Regions from separate parts of the Psychromonas sp. L1A2 genome, predicted to be linked through region 3. Evidence: predicted binding sites of a transcription regulator. Region 3 holds the regulator's gene; each other region holds the start of a gene.

Region 1 (5,900 bases), 140 kb from region 3:
CGTTGGTACGGTTTACGCTCTAAAAGAAGTACAAGTAACTTTTTAAAAATAATCATTTTCAGCTAAAGTTATTAACATTTCTGCCGATACATTAATTATGTAGACTAATTGGAATACGATTATGAGTATAAATATCAACCGCCAAGCACCACAAAGCAACCTTGCTATTGATCAAAATAAAACCCAAAAACAAGGCAATGCAAGTGCAACTGACAATACTAGTAACGCAAGTTCAAATAAAGACTCAGTGCAGTTAACATCACAAGCAGTGAGTTTAAATAATATGCAAAAACAAACCTCTAGTGAACCACAAGTCGACATGAAACGTGTTGAGACACTCAAAGCAGCAATATTAAATGGCGATTATAAAATTAATTCAGAGCAATTGGCGAAGAATATTGGTAACTTTGAAACTGACTTTAATAAGGCATATTCAAGTTAATGCCATAACTTAAAAGAATATAAGATGCTGACACAACAACTTTCTCAATTATTAGAATCGATTCAAGTATTACAGAAATTACTTGAAGAAGAAAAACAGTGCTTAAAAGAAAAATCATTCGAAAACCTAAATACACTTCTCTTTAATAAACAAAAATTATTACAAAAAATTAATAGTGATAATAAAACTATCAGTACAAAAGATAACTTAACAATTATCGAACAAGATCAGATTTTATCGACTTTAAAACAAAATATTGTAAATGATTTAACAGAGTGTCAAAAAAATAACGAAATTAATGGGCGCTTAATCGAAATGAGCATGAAAAGTAATAAGCATTTGGTGCAATTACTTACCCAAGCTAAAGGAAAAAACAGCATTACTTACGATCAAAAAGGACTGTTAAATAGTGGGAGTTTGTTAGGTAAGAACATCGAAGCTTAATCGCTATTAAACAGTAAGGTATTCGAACAGTTAGATATTCGAGACAGAAAAAATGCGAGCGACTTAGCTCGTATTTTGCATTTCATTTTGTTGTATTAAATAAACCTAAAACTCGTATCAAACAAATTTAATCTCAATTAAAATGAATAAGTTAATAATGAGACTTTAATAGTAAACTTGGCTTTGCACTTTTATTACATCATCTGGATTTGCAAACTCAGCATCTTTTAAGAACGGTAATGTTGTCATGTTTAAACCTAACTCAGTGATATACAAATCGCTTTCATGGTAAGTACGTATTACTTTCGCTCCTCTTACAAGACCTTTTACTTTTGATTTAAGCCTTCCACTTTGCAATTGATAATCCTGCACACTATTCTCTGAAGTAAGCATCACACCATAAACCTGTTCAGCCAACTCTTTATAAGCTTCTAACTTAGAAGCTTTAATTGCGTTCAACATTTTAATATCATCAGTTGCCCCATTTTGAGCAGACATAGTCGCATAACCTACCGAAACGAACTCATATTCATCAACCTCTTCAACAGGCTCCTTATGAAAAACACAGCCAGAAAGAATCAATAATACGCCAGACAATATGCTCAAAGTAAATGTTCTCTGACCATATTGATTTAATTTAAGCATGAATAACTCCTTAATAGTTTTTAACTGGCAATAATTGCCTATCGATGAATATTTTTACATTCAAAAATAAAGCAATAAACATACCTAAATTTAATCTAATAAAATAAAAACCTAAGAGTATCGATATAATAGGTTAAAACTGATTAATAAAGCACTCTGGTAAGAGGTAAAGAATAAAGATTAAAAAGCAAAAAACAGGCCTAAGCCTGTTTTATTAATAAAGTATTTATATTAAGTTTTATTCAACTAAACGAACAAGTGACTGGCTACTATCACGTTCACTATTACGTAATATATAACGTTTTGGAGTATAATCATAACGACCACCAACAAAAATTCGATGAGGAATAAAAGCACTACTTGTTGATTCAACTACATTATTAAGAGCATTGACGATACGAATATTAACAATAACACCTTCCTCGTTACGAGATAAAGTGCCTGTTAAGATTCGGCTTACATCGACATTTTTTTTAAGCTTTTTCCAATCCCTTGTCATACCAAACTCACCATCATTGGTGACTTGAATATTGCCCATTAATTTATAATCAATTACACGTAACTTTCTAATATGTAACTCATGAAAAAATTGCTCAGAAATAGTCTGTCCTAACCAACTTGTATTATCATGATCATTTAAATCCACCAATGATGTTAGTGCAATTGATTCACGGCTAAAAGGAGCCTCATAATTAAAAAGTAATTGGTCTGCCATTTTACTGACGACCTCTGACAATATAAGTGACTTTTTTCCATTAAATGTATAAAGATGACCGTAACCACTAGAATCAGTCTGAACATCTGCTTGGTCACTATCCTCATTATTAATATCACCTCCACTAAAAGAATGGGCTATATAATAATAAAGGTAATTCTCATTCGTCCTCGCTTCCTCTATAGCGAAAATAGCGGCAGACTCTTGATGCAATGAAGAATGAGATGATGTACAACCTTGTAATATCATAATCAATGTAGAAATAACCAATAATTTTTTCATTAAAGTCCGCCTTGGTAATAAATTTTTTATCCTAAAATATTATCGGCAATAACATTCAAAACTTTAGATAATTAATCATAAAGGGGTAAAAATATAGTTAGTGAAAAAGTTGGTTTAGATTTTGCTTCTTCTCATCACAGCAACAATTTTAAATAATAAGAAAACTTTAATTCACAGTATTAAAAAAGCGGTTAAGCAAATGAGAGTTCCGATGAAAAAAATCATATTTATTACATTACTTTTATTATCCAGTAATACTTTTGCCCAATGGTTTCAAGCTAGCGCAAATGCAGTCATTATAAATAAGAATATTGAGGAAGCTCGAGAACAAGCGATTAAAAAAGCAGTAAAAGATGCACTTCTTTTCTCAGGAGGGACGATATCTAGTTTGCAACAAGTGAACCAAGGAGTACTAGTTGAAAATCAATTAATACTCAATTCAGGTGGGGAGATTAAAGCCTTAAAAATAATTGAAGAAAGCCAAAAAAATAATTTATTAACAGTAAACTTAAAAGTTAATATTATTACACAATCAGATCTGTGTTTTGGCGGGCAATTCCCTAAATCCATGGTAATTAGTCGCTTTGCAATGAATGTTCCTCAGCAAACAGTTGACGGTCAAATTTATGACCTACACAGAAAAGTAAGTAATACATTCTTTAACCAATTATCACTTAGTCCAAATTTATTTAATATACGCCGTTATATCGATAAACCCTTACAGCTTGGTGAAAAGTATAATAATAAAAACTTAGCTGATACCTTAGCAAGCCTATCCTCTCAAACAGATAGTCAATTTATTGTATTTGGTGAGATTAATGATTTATCCGTTAAATTTGAAAGTAAAACATCACTAAATTATTGGATAACAAATCCAGACCGCCATTTTTATATGACCGTTTATTTATATGATGCACTTCAAGGTAAGCTTATTTTTAGCAAACAATACCGTCAAAAAACGACTTGGCAGTATGGAAAAGAACAGCAGGCAGATTTAAATAGTAAGCAATTTTGGGAGTACCAATATGGGCAAGCTATATTAAGCAGTTTAGCTCAGGCAAATATTGATATTTCACAAAGAATACAATGTATTATTCCTCGTGCACGCATAGTCACAGTGAATAGTAATAACATAAGAATCAATCTAGGAAAGAACAATGGGTTACAAAAAGATATGCTCGTTGAATTATCTTATTCAAGTAATTTTAAAGACCAATTTGGCATACAGAGACAATCTTCAACTATTGCTAAACAAGCAATGAAAATAATAGAAGTACATGGAGATAGCGCAGAGTTAACGACTATAGATGATTACCCTTTAAGTAATATTCAAATCAATGATATTGCGACTATTAAATCAATACAATAATTATGTATAATATCCTCGATATTAATGATGTAACGAACTAATTTAATATTATTTATTATAAGTCTCTCTATAGCTCAACAGGATAGAGCACCCGCCTCCTAAGCGGATGATCGGGGTTCGAGTCCCTGTGGAGAGACCAAATTAAAACACCATCAGCTTCTCTACCTTCAATAAACCCACTATATATAAGCCTCAGAGTAAATATTATTGTCTGATACATTCAATAACCACATAGAAATCCAATAAATAAACTAGTGCTACTTCTTTATGAAATGAATGGTGCTAGTTACAAGCCGATTAATTACAACTAGAAAATATTAAAAATAATGTACAATCATTGAAAAACTATAAGGGCTTACTCACCTATGTTTAAATCGTTCTTCCCCAATCCTAAGATTTTTTTCATCTCGGCACTGATCTTTACCGGACTTACTTGTGCTATTTGGTATGGATACAATACGCAAATAGCAACTTTACTTGGTCTTGATATTTCTGAGGCGGAGCCAGCCATCGGCTTGAAGCATTTTGTCACCGATTCATTTTTACTGTTTTACGGTTATTATTTTATCTGCACAGCGTTGTTTGCATTTGCTTGGTTCAAGATATCTCCGCATAAGTGGCAATGGTGGTCAATTATTGGCTCATCAACCATTTTGTTTTCGACTTACTTCTCAGTACAAGTGTCGGTTGCAATAAATAATTGGCGTCGTCCATTCTTTGATTTAATTCAATCGTTATTAAAACCGATTGGTAGTGATGTACCGACAGAAGCTATTGATGTGCAAGCTGCTAGCACGGCTACTGAACAATTATTTGATCTGTTAATTGTATTTGGTGAAATCGCTTTCTTAGCTATTTTCATCTATGTTGTGACACGTTTCTTGGTCAGCCATTTTATCTTTCGCTGGCGTACGGCCATGAATGATTATTACACTGAGCATTGGCTTAAGTTAAGACATGTTGAAGGTGCATCACAACGTATCCAAGAAGATACAATGCGCTTTGCCTCTATTATGGAAAACCTTGGAGTCGCATTAGTTGAAGCGATAATGACCTTATTTGCTTTCTTGCCTGTACTATGGAGTCTATCTGAATATGTCTCTGAGTTACCAATCGTTGGTAAAATTGCGCACCCTCTCTTCTATGCAGCGTTATTTTGGTCAATCTTTGGGACGGGGTTATTGGCATTAATTGGCATTAAATTACCAGGATTAGAGTTTAATAATCAAAAGGTTGAAGCGGCATTTCGTAAAGAGTTAGTGTATGGAGAGGATAATGTAGAGCGTGCGACACCCATTACATTAAACGAATTATTTTCAAATGTGCGCAAGAATTACTTCCGTTTATACTTCCATTACATGTACTTCAATGTGGCACGTATGCTGTATTTACAAGCGGATAATATTTTTGTGTTTATTTTATTAGTGCCTACGATTGTTGTCGGTGCAATCACCTTCGGTATTCTTCAGCAGATCCTAACGGCCTTTGGTCAAGTCAGTAATTCATTCCAATATTTAGTGAATTCTTGGACCACCATCGTTGAGTTATTGTCAGTACGAAAACGTCTTACAGCCTTTGAATCCACATTAGATCAGAACTAACAATCCTTATAGTCTCTTACGAAATTTTATTGATGTTATGACAACAATCTAAATTTTGTTTGGGGCTTTTCTTTGCGATACCTAGTCACTTAAAATCGCTATTTTCACTGTCTTCGTTACATTAACGCCACCTACAGAGTACTCACTCATATTCACTTTCATTATTGATAATCCTACCCTTTTTTGGATTTATCATTACTTTTAATGATACCGGTTACATTAAATAAGCGATCTAAATTTTGCCTAGAGGAAATGGCTTAATTTAAGGCATAACTTAAGGTATTTCGAAGATTAACTTCGTTAATTAGTGTGATTGTTATTAAACGTCTGCAAGCTTTATTGATCTTTAAGATTACTTCCTTGTATCTATGATTCATGACGATGACGATTACCTCCCTTCAT
Region 2 (5,900 bases), on a different contig from region 3:
ATAAATCAAATACTTGATCCATTACCCATTCAGGACGAGCGCCAGGCTTATCAATTTTGTTGATAACAACAATTGGCTTAAGACCGTGTGCAAATGCTTTTTGCGTTACAAAGCGAGTTTGTGGCATTGGACCATCAACCGCATCAACGATAAGACAAACACTGTCTACCATAGATAGAATACGTTCTACTTCACCACCGAAATCGGCATGTCCTGGCGTATCTACGATGTTGATATGGTAATCATTCCATACAATCGCTGTATTTTTTGCAAGGATAGTAATACCACGTTCTTTTTCAAGATCGTTAGAATCCATTACACGTTCTTCATTATCACCACGTGAATCTAAAGTACCAGACTGCTCTAACAGTTTATCAACCAATGTTGTTTTACCATGGTCAACGTGAGCAATGATGGCTATATTTCTTAATTTATCTAACGACATGATGCGCCTCAAAAATAACTACTAATTAAAAATACCAATTAAATAAAAACAGAAACGTCCTATTTTTATTTAATTGGTACAAAAAGGTTTAGGCTATGGAAGCACTTAAAGTGATATAGCCAAATGTGCGCACATTGTAAACATAATTTCAAAAATAGAAAGTTTTAAGTCGGTCACAGTTAGCTTAAATGCTTAAAAGTAAGAAAAAATAGAGCTAAGTCAGACGCCCCACTTCAGAGGCACCAAAAAAGAGCACCAAAGCACCACATTGGTGCGAAAAATAAAATATTGCACCATATCGTAAAACAAAAACCTCGGTATAATAGGTTTTGTTAACTTGGCATATTATTAGCTAATTTAATGTGTAATAAATCTAGATTGATGGTAAGTTTCATTGATGAGTTCTATTTTATCATCACTACAATTTTCGATGTCAAATGAGGTTCTACAACATGTCTGTACAAACAATTCAAGACGTTCTAACTCTAATCAAAGAGCAAGACGTAAAATTCGTAGATTTACGCTTTACTGATACACATGGTAAAGAACAACACGTATCAGTTCCACATCACCAAGTAACTGAAGACTTTTTTGAAGAAGGCAAGATGTTCGACGGTTCTTCAATCGCAGGCTGGAAAGGCATTCAAGATTCTGACATGGTGCTTATGCCAGTTCCTTCAACTGCAGTACTTGACCCATTTACAGACGATGCGACGTTAAACTTACGTTGTGACGTATTAGAACCAAAAACAATGTTAGGTTACGACCGTGACCCTCGCTCAGTAGCTAAGCGCGCTGAAGCATACATGCGTTCAACAGGTATTGCTGATACTGTATTATTTGGTCCAGAACCAGAATTCTTCCTATTTGACGACGTTAAATACGGTAACAGCATTGCGGGTGCGTTTTACTCAGTAGATGCAAAAGAAGCAGCATGGAACTCAGGTACTTCTTATGAAGAAGGCAACACGGGTCACCGCCCAGGCATCAAAGGTGGTTACTTCCCAGTAGCACCCGTTGACTCAGCTCAAAACATCCGTTCTGCTATGTGTTTAATCATGGAAGAAATGGGCTTAGTTGTTGAAGCGCATCACCACGAAGTTGCTACTGCTGGCCAAAATGAAATCGCCTGTCGTTTCAATACTATGGTTGAAAAAGCAGATGAAATTCAAATTTACAAGTATGTAGTTCATAACGTTGCTCATGCATACGGTCAAACTGCTACCTTTATGCCTAAACCACTGGTTGGCGATAACGGTTCTGGTAACCATTGTCACCAATCTTTAGGTAAAGACGGTGTTAACTTGTTCTCAGGTGACCAATACGGCGGCCTATCTGAAATGGCACTTTATTACATCGGTGGTATCATCAAGCACGCTAAAGCGCTTAATGCATTCACTAATGCGTCAACTAACTCGTACAAACGTCTTATTCCAGGTTTTGAAGCACCAGTAATGCTTGCATACTCTGCTGGTAACCGTTCTGCATCTATCCGTATTCCAATTGTACCTACTGCACGCGCAGCACGTATTGAAGTACGTTTCCCAGATCCAACAATGAACCCTTACTTAGGTTTCTCTGCAATGTTGATGGCTGGTCTTGACGGTATCAAAAACAAGATCCACCCTGGTGACTCTTTAGATAAAGATTTATACGACCTACCTAAAGAAGAAGCTGATGCAATTCCACAAGTTGCTGTTTCTTTTGAAGAAGCACTTGCTGCGCTAGATGCTGACCGTGACTTCCTTGTTGAAGGTGGCGTATTCTCAAATGAAGCTATTGATGCGTTCATTGAGCTAAAAACTGCGGAATGCCAAGCTGTATCACAAGCAACGCATCCAAAAGAGTTCGATTTATACTACAGCGTATAATATAAAAATTTAATACAACCAATACTCCAAAAGGATCGCATACGCGGTCCTTTTTTCGTTCTATCCTCTTCATTTTCACTGCTTTATTTCAAAAAATAAAAGTGGCCTATTTTTTGCTTATTACAAGCATGTGTTTTTATAATTATCCTATAAAAATAACCAAGCTATTAAACAAGCAGTACTACTACTGCGGCAAGGAGCAATACATGAGTGGAAATCAAGTCCGTCTTCAAGCAATTGAACAAATTACTAACCGTGCACCAAAAGAGGTCGCTCAAACTGAACCACTAAATCAAATTTGGGCTACTGATGTATTCAATCTAGCTAAAATGGAAGAAGCGGTATCAAAAAATGCATTTAAAGCGATTAAAAAAACGGTTAAGACTGGTGAAGCATTAGATAATGCAACAGCTGATATCATTGCTGCTGCAATGAAAGATTGGGCTTTAGCAAAAGGCGCTAAGTTTTTCTCTCACGTATTCTATCCAATGACAAATATTACCGCAGAAAAGCACGATGCCTTTATTCTGACAAACTCTGACGGTAATGCGATCAATGAATTTACTGGTAGCCTATTAATTAAGGGTGAACCAGATGGTTCTTCTTTCCCTAATGGTAGCCTACGTATGACTAATGCTGCACGTGGTTATACAGCATGGGATCCAACAAGCCCTGCTTATATTCAACAAACAGCAAATGGTGCAACATTAATGATTCCAAGTGTTTTCATGTCTTGGACTGGTGAAGCACTTGATAAGAAAATTCCACTACTTCGCTCAAATTCAGCAATGAATGATGCAGCACAAAAAGTATTGAAATTAATGGGCGAAAAGAACGTTGCAGCATTAGATTCAAGCTGTGGTCCTGAGCAAGAATATTTCTTAATTGATGAAAACTTCGCAAATGCACGTCCAGATTTACTACTAGCAGGTCGTACTTTATTCGGTGCAGCGCCAGCTAAAGGTCAACAGTTTGATGATCACTACTTTGGTGCAATACCAGCACGTGTACAAGTGTTCATGCAAGATTTTGAAGACAAACTATACAAGTTAGGTATCCCAGCTAAAACACACCATAACGAAGTAGCACCAGGACAATTTGAAATTGCACCTTACTACGGCGCAGCTAACGTAGGCGCAGACCAACAGCAATTACTAATGACAATGATGAAGCAAACGGCTAAAGAGCACGGTTTCCTATGTCTATTACATGAAAAACCATTCGCAGGTGTAAATGGTTCAGGTAAACACGTTAACTGGTCTGTTGGTAACAGCACACAAGGTAACTTACTTGACCCAGGTAAAACACCTCATAAAAACCTACAGTTCCTATTATTCTGTGGTGCCGTTATTCGTGGTGTACATAAATATGGTCCATTATTACGTGCGGTTATTGCTTCTGCTGGTAATGACCATCGTTTAGGTGCCAATGAAGCTCCACCGGCTATTCTTTCTGTTTACCTAGGTGACCAGTTAGAGAAAGTATTTGATGAGATCAAAACAGGTAAACTAACAACTTGTACTCAAGGCGGCGAGATGGATCTTGGTCTTTCTCAAATTCTTAACTTTGACCGTGATCCAGGTGACCGTAACCGTACGTCTCCATTTGCATTCACTGGTAACCGTTTTGAATTCCGCGCGGTAGGTTCTGAACAATCTGTATCAGGCCCATTAGTTGCAATGAATACAATGCTTGCTGATTCATTAAACTGGATTGCTGAGAAGTTAGAAGCTGCATTAAAAACACAAGATCAAACGGCTGCTGTTATCACAGTATTAAAAGAGTTAATGGAACTACACGGTAACGCTGTATTTGGCGGTGACGGTTATTCTTCAGAATGGCATAAAGCGGCTGTTGAAGAACGTGGTTTACAAAACATCCCTACGACTGCTGATGCATTACCCGCTTTCAAATCTAAAGAAGTTATTGAGTTATTCACAAAAACAGGTGTTTTAACTGCGGTTGAACTAGAAAGCCGTTACGAAGTGTATGCTGAACAATACAACTTAGCGATTGAAGTTGAAGCTAAACTAGTAATAGACATTGCTAAAACTAAAATCTACCCAGCTGCGATCACTTATGTATCTGAGCTAACGCTTGCTTCTGCTTCAACGCTAGATCTAGGTATTGAATTAGATTCAACGATTGCAAAACAAATCGCTGAACATATTAATGGTCTATTAGCTTCAGTTGCGAAACTTGAAACTGAAACTGCTAAACATGACTTTGCAGATACAGAAGCTCATATGCGCCATAGCGCCGATATCATTTGTCCATTAATGGGTGAAGCTCGTGAACATGCTGATGCACTTGAGTTACTAGTAGCAGACGAATTATGGCCTCTACCTAAATACTCTGAAATGTTATTTATTAAATAATTATTAATATTAATAAATAACCTTAAATAAGGAGTGAGTAACTGCTCACTCCTTAATAATTATAACAATATAAAACCGTAATAATTTTATCCATATTCTTTAAGAAAGAAAATATTAACCTTTGCTCACCTGATATAGTGATAAAAGTTTAATATTTATATAACCACCATGTTTACAGTATGTTTTTAATTGTCTAAACCTTTTATATGTTCGACAATGAGCTTTTTACTATTAAGGTTTTTGATTATGAAGTGTTCACTTTTATTATCTATATTGCTTTGTTTTTATGCGACTTTAACTTCTGCTGAAACGAAAATTTATCATTGGGTTGATGAAAAGGGTAAAAGCCACTTTGCAGATACAGCACCACCTGGTACAGCTGAAATAATAATTAAGAATAAAAATTTAGTCTCAACACCTCAGCAGCAACAACCTGAAAGAACAAGCAACACAAATATCAATACTAAGAAAGAAGAAATTATTGAATATCTAGCAGAAATAACAACACCTAAAGATGATGTTGCAATAAGAAGCAATAACGGCACATTAGAAGTTCACGTTAAAACAACACCTGAAAAGAAAAGCACACAACGCTTACAACTTTTTTTAGATGGTCAAGCATTAGGTTTGCCACAAATATCACCGACTATTCGAGCATTAAATGTTGACCGTGGTACGCACCAAATACAAGTCAAGTTATTAGACGAAGCAAACAACATATTAGCGACAACACAAGTTGTTACTGTACATTTACAACGTATCTCTGTTAATAATTAGATTATTTAAAATATGTCAAAAGAACCTAGTATCGATCTTATTTTTACTTTTCTTGAAGAAGCTAAAACGGCGTTTGTAGCATTAGATGCCTCATTAAATCTAATCTACGCGAACCCAGCAAGTGAGCAGTTGTTGTCACAAAGTAAACAACGTTTATATGGCCAGAACTTGCACGCGCTTGCAGAACAATTTCACTTTTCACCTGAATCGATTAAAAACTTACTACTTGAAGAATCATCTTTTACAGAGAACGAAGTTACTTTATTTATTGACGGTCACCCGTTATTAATTGACTTAAGTGCCAGCTATATAGACAACAAATCGACACAATATATCATTATTGAAATGCGTTGTATCGAGCAACAAAAGCGCATTAGTCAAGTTCATTATCAAGAACATCAGCAAAAAGCGGCGCAAGAACTAGTGCGT
Region 3 (5,900 bases):
CTATCATTACTGGTCGACAATCTAATATAGTTGAAAATAGAATGTCTGCTCTAGGTATTAAACACATTTATCAAGGCAAAGATGATAAGTTAAGTGTTTACAACTCATTATTAGAAAAACTCAATCTAACACCCGAGCAAACGGCTTACATCGGTGACGATGTTGTAGACTTACCAGTCATGGAACAGTCAGGCTTAGGAATAGCGGTTAATGACGCTCATCCATTGGTTTTACAAAAGGCGGATCTAGTGACAACCGTTAAAGGTGGATTTGGAGCAGTACGTGAAATTTGTGACTTATTTTTACAATGCCATGGACAACTTTCAATGACTCAAGGTAAAAGCGAATAAATGAACAAACGCAAGAGCATTCCTTTTATAGCCCTATTAGTTGCATTTATAGTATGGATATATGTAAAACCAGATACAGAACTTCCATCTCTTCCTGATCATCATCCTAGTTATATTGCTGACGATGTACAAAGTAACCATTACGATGAGTTTGGCTTTAATGATTATCGTGTGTTTGCAGAGAAAATGACTAATTACCCTGAAAATGACACCACTTTATTTGAATATCCTAAAGTGATTGTTTATACCAAAGATAAAAAAACAGATGTTATAACAACATGGCAATTAACCAGTAAAACAGGCACATTGACAGAAAAATATAACTTACTATTATCAGGAGACGTTTTAGTTGAGAATCTCAGTAAAGATCAATTAGTACAAACAATGTCTACAGCTCAAGCAACATTGCAACTGGATAGTAAAGAAATTAGCAGCGACCAAAAAGTCACATGGACAGGACCACAAGTTAAACAAGAAGGTGTTGGATTTTGGGCATCAATGGTCACAGAAGAAATGAAACTTAATTCTAATATAAAAGCGGTATACCTTAATGAATCTAAATAAATTAACAGTTTTACTTACTATTTCGCTGTTTAATGTAAATGCTTCAGCATTAGAGTCTGATTTCGATCAACCTATTCATGTTTCTTCTATAAAACAACATGCAAGTTTGAAAACTAACACAGTCGTTTTTACTGATGAGGTTTTACTTACGCAAGGCTCCATTAAAATTACGGCAGATAAACTAACGGTTATCCGTGGTACTAAACCCAATCATGAAATTATGATTGCAGAAGGTAATGTAGCAACATTTCATCAAATACAAGATGATGGAAAACCACTTGATGCAGAAGCAAAAAATATCAGTTATGAAGTCGCAAAAGGCAAAATAACATTATCTAAAAGCGCACAAGTGAAACAATTAGATAGTCAGGTAAATGGTGGTGAAATAGTTTATTTCTTAGAAAGCCAAGAACTGAATGTCACGACCGATCAAAGCAAAAAAGAACGTGTACAAACAGTCTTTTTGCCGGCTCAGTTTGAAAAAGACAAAAGCACAGATTCAACTAAATCTTCTACTCCAAAAACGACTGGAGAACAGTAAATATGGCAGAATTACGAGCAAGCGGATTAGTTAAAAGTTATAAAGGACGTACTGTTGTAAATGGTGTCGGCCTAACAGTTAAAACAGGCGAGATAGTTGGTTTATTAGGTCCCAATGGAGCGGGAAAAACAACCTCTTTTTATATGGTTGTTGGGCTCGTTAAACAAGACCATGGCAGTATCGTTATCGATGACGAAGATATCTCTAGCGATCCGATGCATATTCGAGCACAAAAAGGTATTGGCTACCTACCACAAGAAGCCTCTATATTCCGCCGCTTAACCGTGACTGAAAATATTATGGGGATTTTGCAGACTCGTAAAGAACTAACGCAGCCACAACGAGATGAAAAGCTAAATACACTGTTAGAAGAATTTCACATCACCCATATCCGTAACAGTAAAGGAATGAGTTTATCTGGTGGTGAACGACGACGTGTAGAAATTGCACGAGCACTAGCAACTGAGCCAAAATTTATCTTGTTAGATGAGCCCTTTGCAGGGGTTGACCCTATATCGGTCATTGATATAAAAAATATTATTCAACAATTACGTGATCGCGGTCTAGGCGTACTGATTACAGACCATAATGTAAGAGAAACATTAGATGTTTGTGAGCATTCATATATAGTGAGCCACGGAGAAATCATAGCCGTAGGCACACAAGACGAGATATTAGCAAACGACCATGTGAAGCGCGTTTATCTAGGTGAAGAGTTTAAACTTTAAATCGTAACCATACGTTCAGGAAGATATGTTTTGATGAAACAGGGTTTACAATTGAAAATGGGTCAGCAATTAGCGATGACCCCTCAATTACAGCAAGCAATAAAACTATTGCAGCTATCAACGCTCGATCTCCAACAGGAGATTCAAAACGCATTAGATTCAAATCCTCTTTTAGAGCAAGATGATCAAACGGGTACTGAAGAGTTAGTCAAAGAAGCTGATAGCAGTGAAGTTGATACTTCAGAAGCCATTTCCCAACAAGAATTTTCAGATGATCTTCCTGCAGAAAAAGAATGGGAAGAATCTTATAACTCTACGCCTATTACAGGTAACACCTCTAGTGCTGTTGCTTATGACGGTGAAAGTACAGTCTATCAGGGAGAATCTTCGACTTCTCTACAAGACCATTTATTATGGCAAATGCAATTAACGCCTTTTACTGAAACGGATCAAGTCATTGCAATGGCAATTATCGATTCTATTGATGAGTCAGGATATTTGACCACTGACTGTGAAAGTATTTTAGATAGCTTAAAAGCTGATTTAGAAGATTTGGAATTAGATGAAGTAGAGGTAGTATTAAAACGAATCCAACATTTCGATCCACTAGGTGTCGCGGCTCGTACCACTCAAGAGTGTTTACAAATTCAACTTCGCCAATTACCGAATACAACGCAATGGCGTGACGAAGCTATTCAAATACTTGAACAGTACATGGATCTTCTTGGTAACAGGGATTACAGAACACTTGCACGTAAAAGTAAATTCAAAGAAGCACAACTTGCAGAAATCATGCGCTTAATTCAAAGCTTAGAACCTCGACCAGGTAATGGTGTTGAAACAAGTGAAACACAATATATTATTCCAGATGTCTATGTTAAAAAGATTCAAGGACAATGGCGAGTTTCATTAAATCAAGATTGCGATCCTAATTTATCGATTAACCAACAATACGCAAATATGTGCTCAGGTAACATCAGTAAAACCGATTCTCAATTCATTAAAGGCCATTTGCAAGAAGCGAAATGGTTCATCAAAAGCTTAGAAAACCGCAATGAAACACTATTAAAAGTATCGAACTGTATTGTGCAACAACAACAAGCTTTCTTTGAATACGGCGATGAGTCGATGAAACCAATGGTTTTAAATGATGTTGCCTTTGAAGTCGAAATGCATGAATCAACCATTTCTCGAGTGACTACGCAGAAGTTTATGCATACTCCTCGTGGCATTTATGAATTGAAGTTTTTCTTTTCGAGTCATGTTGCAACCGATGGCGGTGGTGAATGTTCATCAACAGCTATCCGTGCTTTAATTAAAAAGCTCGTTGCCGCAGAATTAACGACTAAACCTTTAAGTGATAACAAAATAACGCAGTTATTAGAAGAAAAAGGTATTCAAGTAGCAAGACGTACTATTGCTAAGTACCGAGAATCATTAGGTATTCCACCTTCTAACCAGCGAAAGCAATTACTTTAATTAGTGAGCAACGCAAATAAAATTGGGATTAACTATAGTTATTTAATGCTAACCTGCTAAACTCGCGCGTCCATTAAGTACAGTTAAACTATATATTATGAAAATATCTACTTTATTAAATAAAGATTCAGTATTCTGCCAAACTGCCTGCACTAGTAAAAAAGGTGCTTTAGAAAAAATCAGTCTTATTGCGGCTAAAGAATTAAACTTAGATGCGCAAGAGTTATTCGAAAGCTTGATTGCACGAGAGAAAATTGGGTCGACGGGAGTAGGCTCAGGTATCGCTATTCCTCACGTCAAAATTTCTAGTGAATTACCAGCAACAGCAGTCTTTCTACAATGTGAAACAGGCATTGATTATGATTCATATGACGGTAATAAAGTCGATATATTATTTGCTATATTCGTGCCAGAAGATCTTTGTAAGCAATACCTTTCTGCCTTATCAGAAATAAGTCAAAAGTTACTAGATAAACAGTTTTTACGCCAATTACGAAGTGCGCAAAGCAACCAAGAGTTATTTGAATTACTGACGTTATAAAATCACAGGAGTAGATATGAAGTTAATTGTTATTAGCGGTCGTTCAGGATCAGGAAAAACAATTGCCCTCCATGTACTTGAAGATTTAGGTTACAACTGTATTGACGGTGTCCCGTATCAATTACTAGAACAATTAATTGATACGGTCGACCCAAAAGATAATAAAGTAGCGGTCACCTTAGATATACGTAATATGCCAACTAAAGTTGATGAAATTAAGCACCTTGTTGAATCATTGCAAAAAAAAGTAGAATTAGAAATCATCTATATAGATGCGCTAACCAGTGAATTAATTCGCCGATATAGTGAGACTCGCCGTTTACACCCTCTTTCTAAACAAAAACACTCTTTATCTCAAGCCTTAGAATTGGAAAAAGAGATGTTAGCACCACTACAAGCACTCTCTGCTTTTTCAATTGATACAACAGCCCTATCTGTTCATAATTTAAATGAACACCTAAAAATATACTTGCAAGGCTCGACTAAGAGTAATTTATTAGTTATTTTCCAATCTTTTGGTTTTAAACATATACACCCGCAAGATGCCGATTATATTTTTGATGTGCGTTTTTTGCCTAACCCATACTGGGAAAAAAACTTAAAAGAATACTCAGGCAAAGATAAACTTATTCAAGACTATTTAAGTGCCTTCCCATTAGTCAAAGAAACTATCACTAATATCGAAAACCTCTTTTTAACTTGGCTGCCGCATCTAGAGCAAAACAACCGCAACTATGTCACCATAGCTATTGGTTGTACTGGCGGTAGACATCGTTCTGTCTATGTCACAGAACAAATAGCGGCACGTTTTAAACATAAGTACCAAATACAAATTGAACATAAATGTTTAAAGGAGTAATTCCTGTTGGATAAAATTAAGCAAACAATTACAATACAAAACAAACTCGGTTTGCACACACGTGCAACAATAAAACTAGTCGAATTAGTTAATGCTTTTGATGCGCAAATCACCATCACACACAATGAAAAAAAAGCAGATGCTGGTAGCGTACTTGGTTTATTAGTGTTAGAAACTTGTTTTGGTCAAGAAATTGAAATAGAAGCGCAAGGTGCACAAGCACAAGAAGCGATGTTAGCCGTTACTGAGCTCATCGAAAATAAGTTTTTAGAAGAAGAATAATACTAGGGGCAAGTATGCTGGAAAACACTAAAGTTGATAATACCCAGCTACGACTTCAAGAAGTAAAAAAAGCACTTGAACACGGTATGTTTGTTTTAGCACGCAGCATTTTAGATAAAATGCCTGCTTGTGATGTCGCCTTTTTATTAGAATCCTCCCCTCCTGCAGATCGTAAAGTATTATGGAACTTAACAGACCATGATCAACACGGTGAAATCCTAGAAGAATTAAACGAAGATGCGAAAGATGGCATCATTAATTTAATGGGAACAGATAACCTTGTCGCAGCAACAGAAGGCATGGAAACCGATGGTTTAGCTTATGTATTAAGAGGCATCCCTGACAGTGTCTATAGAGCTGTATTAGAACAAATGGATACACAGGACAGGCAAAGAGTTGAACTGGCTTTAGCATTTCCTGAAGACACTGCTGGCTCGATGATGAATACCGATACAGTTACGGTTCGTCCTGATGTAACCATTGAAGTCGTACTGCGCTATTTACGTTTAAAAGGTTCGTTACCCGATACGACTGATGCATTATATGTCGTTGATAC

The links. Region 3 encodes sigma-54, which starts transcription at its own class of promoters, with help from an activator protein. Its sites were predicted from a motif close to GTTGGCACGNNNNTNGNNT; they were not measured.
Region 1: the regulator sigma-54 is predicted to act here: its motif matches at 1,717-1,735, upstream of GQR59_RS02920 (LPP20 family lipoprotein).
Region 2: the regulator sigma-54 is predicted to act here: its motif matches at 782-800, upstream of glnA (glutamate--ammonia ligase).

The regions. Positions count from the first base shown of each region.
Region 1 covers NZ_WUAG01000001.1:666,397-672,296, reverse strand. The annotation lists gene flgA (flagellar basal body P-ring formation chaperone FlgA) at 1-46, shown strand, start outside; gene flgM (flagellar biosynthesis anti-sigma factor FlgM) at 122-442, shown strand; gene flgN (flagellar protein FlgN) at 467-886, shown strand; gene GQR59_RS02920 (LPP20 family lipoprotein) at 1,052-1,531, opposite strand; gene GQR59_RS02915 (FlgO family outer membrane protein) at 1,770-2,528, opposite strand; gene GQR59_RS02910 (flagellar assembly protein T N-terminal domain-containing protein) at 2,650-3,897, shown strand; tRNA gene GQR59_RS02905 (tRNA-Arg) at 3,961-4,036, shown strand; gene sbmA (peptide antibiotic transporter SbmA) at 4,263-5,498, shown strand.
Region 2 covers NZ_WUAG01000002.1:1,514,354-1,520,253, forward strand. The annotation lists gene typA (translational GTPase TypA) at 1-445, opposite strand, end outside; gene glnA (glutamate--ammonia ligase) at 898-2,316, shown strand; gene GQR59_RS16885 (glutamine synthetase III family protein) at 2,523-4,694, shown strand; gene GQR59_RS16890 (DUF4124 domain-containing protein) at 4,941-5,471, shown strand; gene glnL (nitrogen regulation protein NR(II)) at 5,484-5,900, shown strand, end outside.
Region 3 covers NZ_WUAG01000001.1:522,403-528,302, reverse strand. The annotation lists gene kdsC (3-deoxy-manno-octulosonate-8-phosphatase KdsC) at 1-350, shown strand, start outside; gene lptC (LPS export ABC transporter periplasmic protein LptC) at 351-914, shown strand; gene lptA (lipopolysaccharide transport periplasmic protein LptA) at 901-1,455, shown strand; gene lptB (LPS export ABC transporter ATP-binding protein) at 1,458-2,183, shown strand; gene GQR59_RS02260 (RNA polymerase factor sigma-54) at 2,217-3,662, shown strand; gene ptsN (PTS IIA-like nitrogen regulatory protein PtsN) at 3,760-4,203, shown strand; gene rapZ (RNase adapter RapZ) at 4,220-5,062, shown strand; gene GQR59_RS02245 (HPr family phosphocarrier protein) at 5,069-5,344, shown strand; gene mgtE (magnesium transporter) at 5,359-5,900, shown strand, end outside.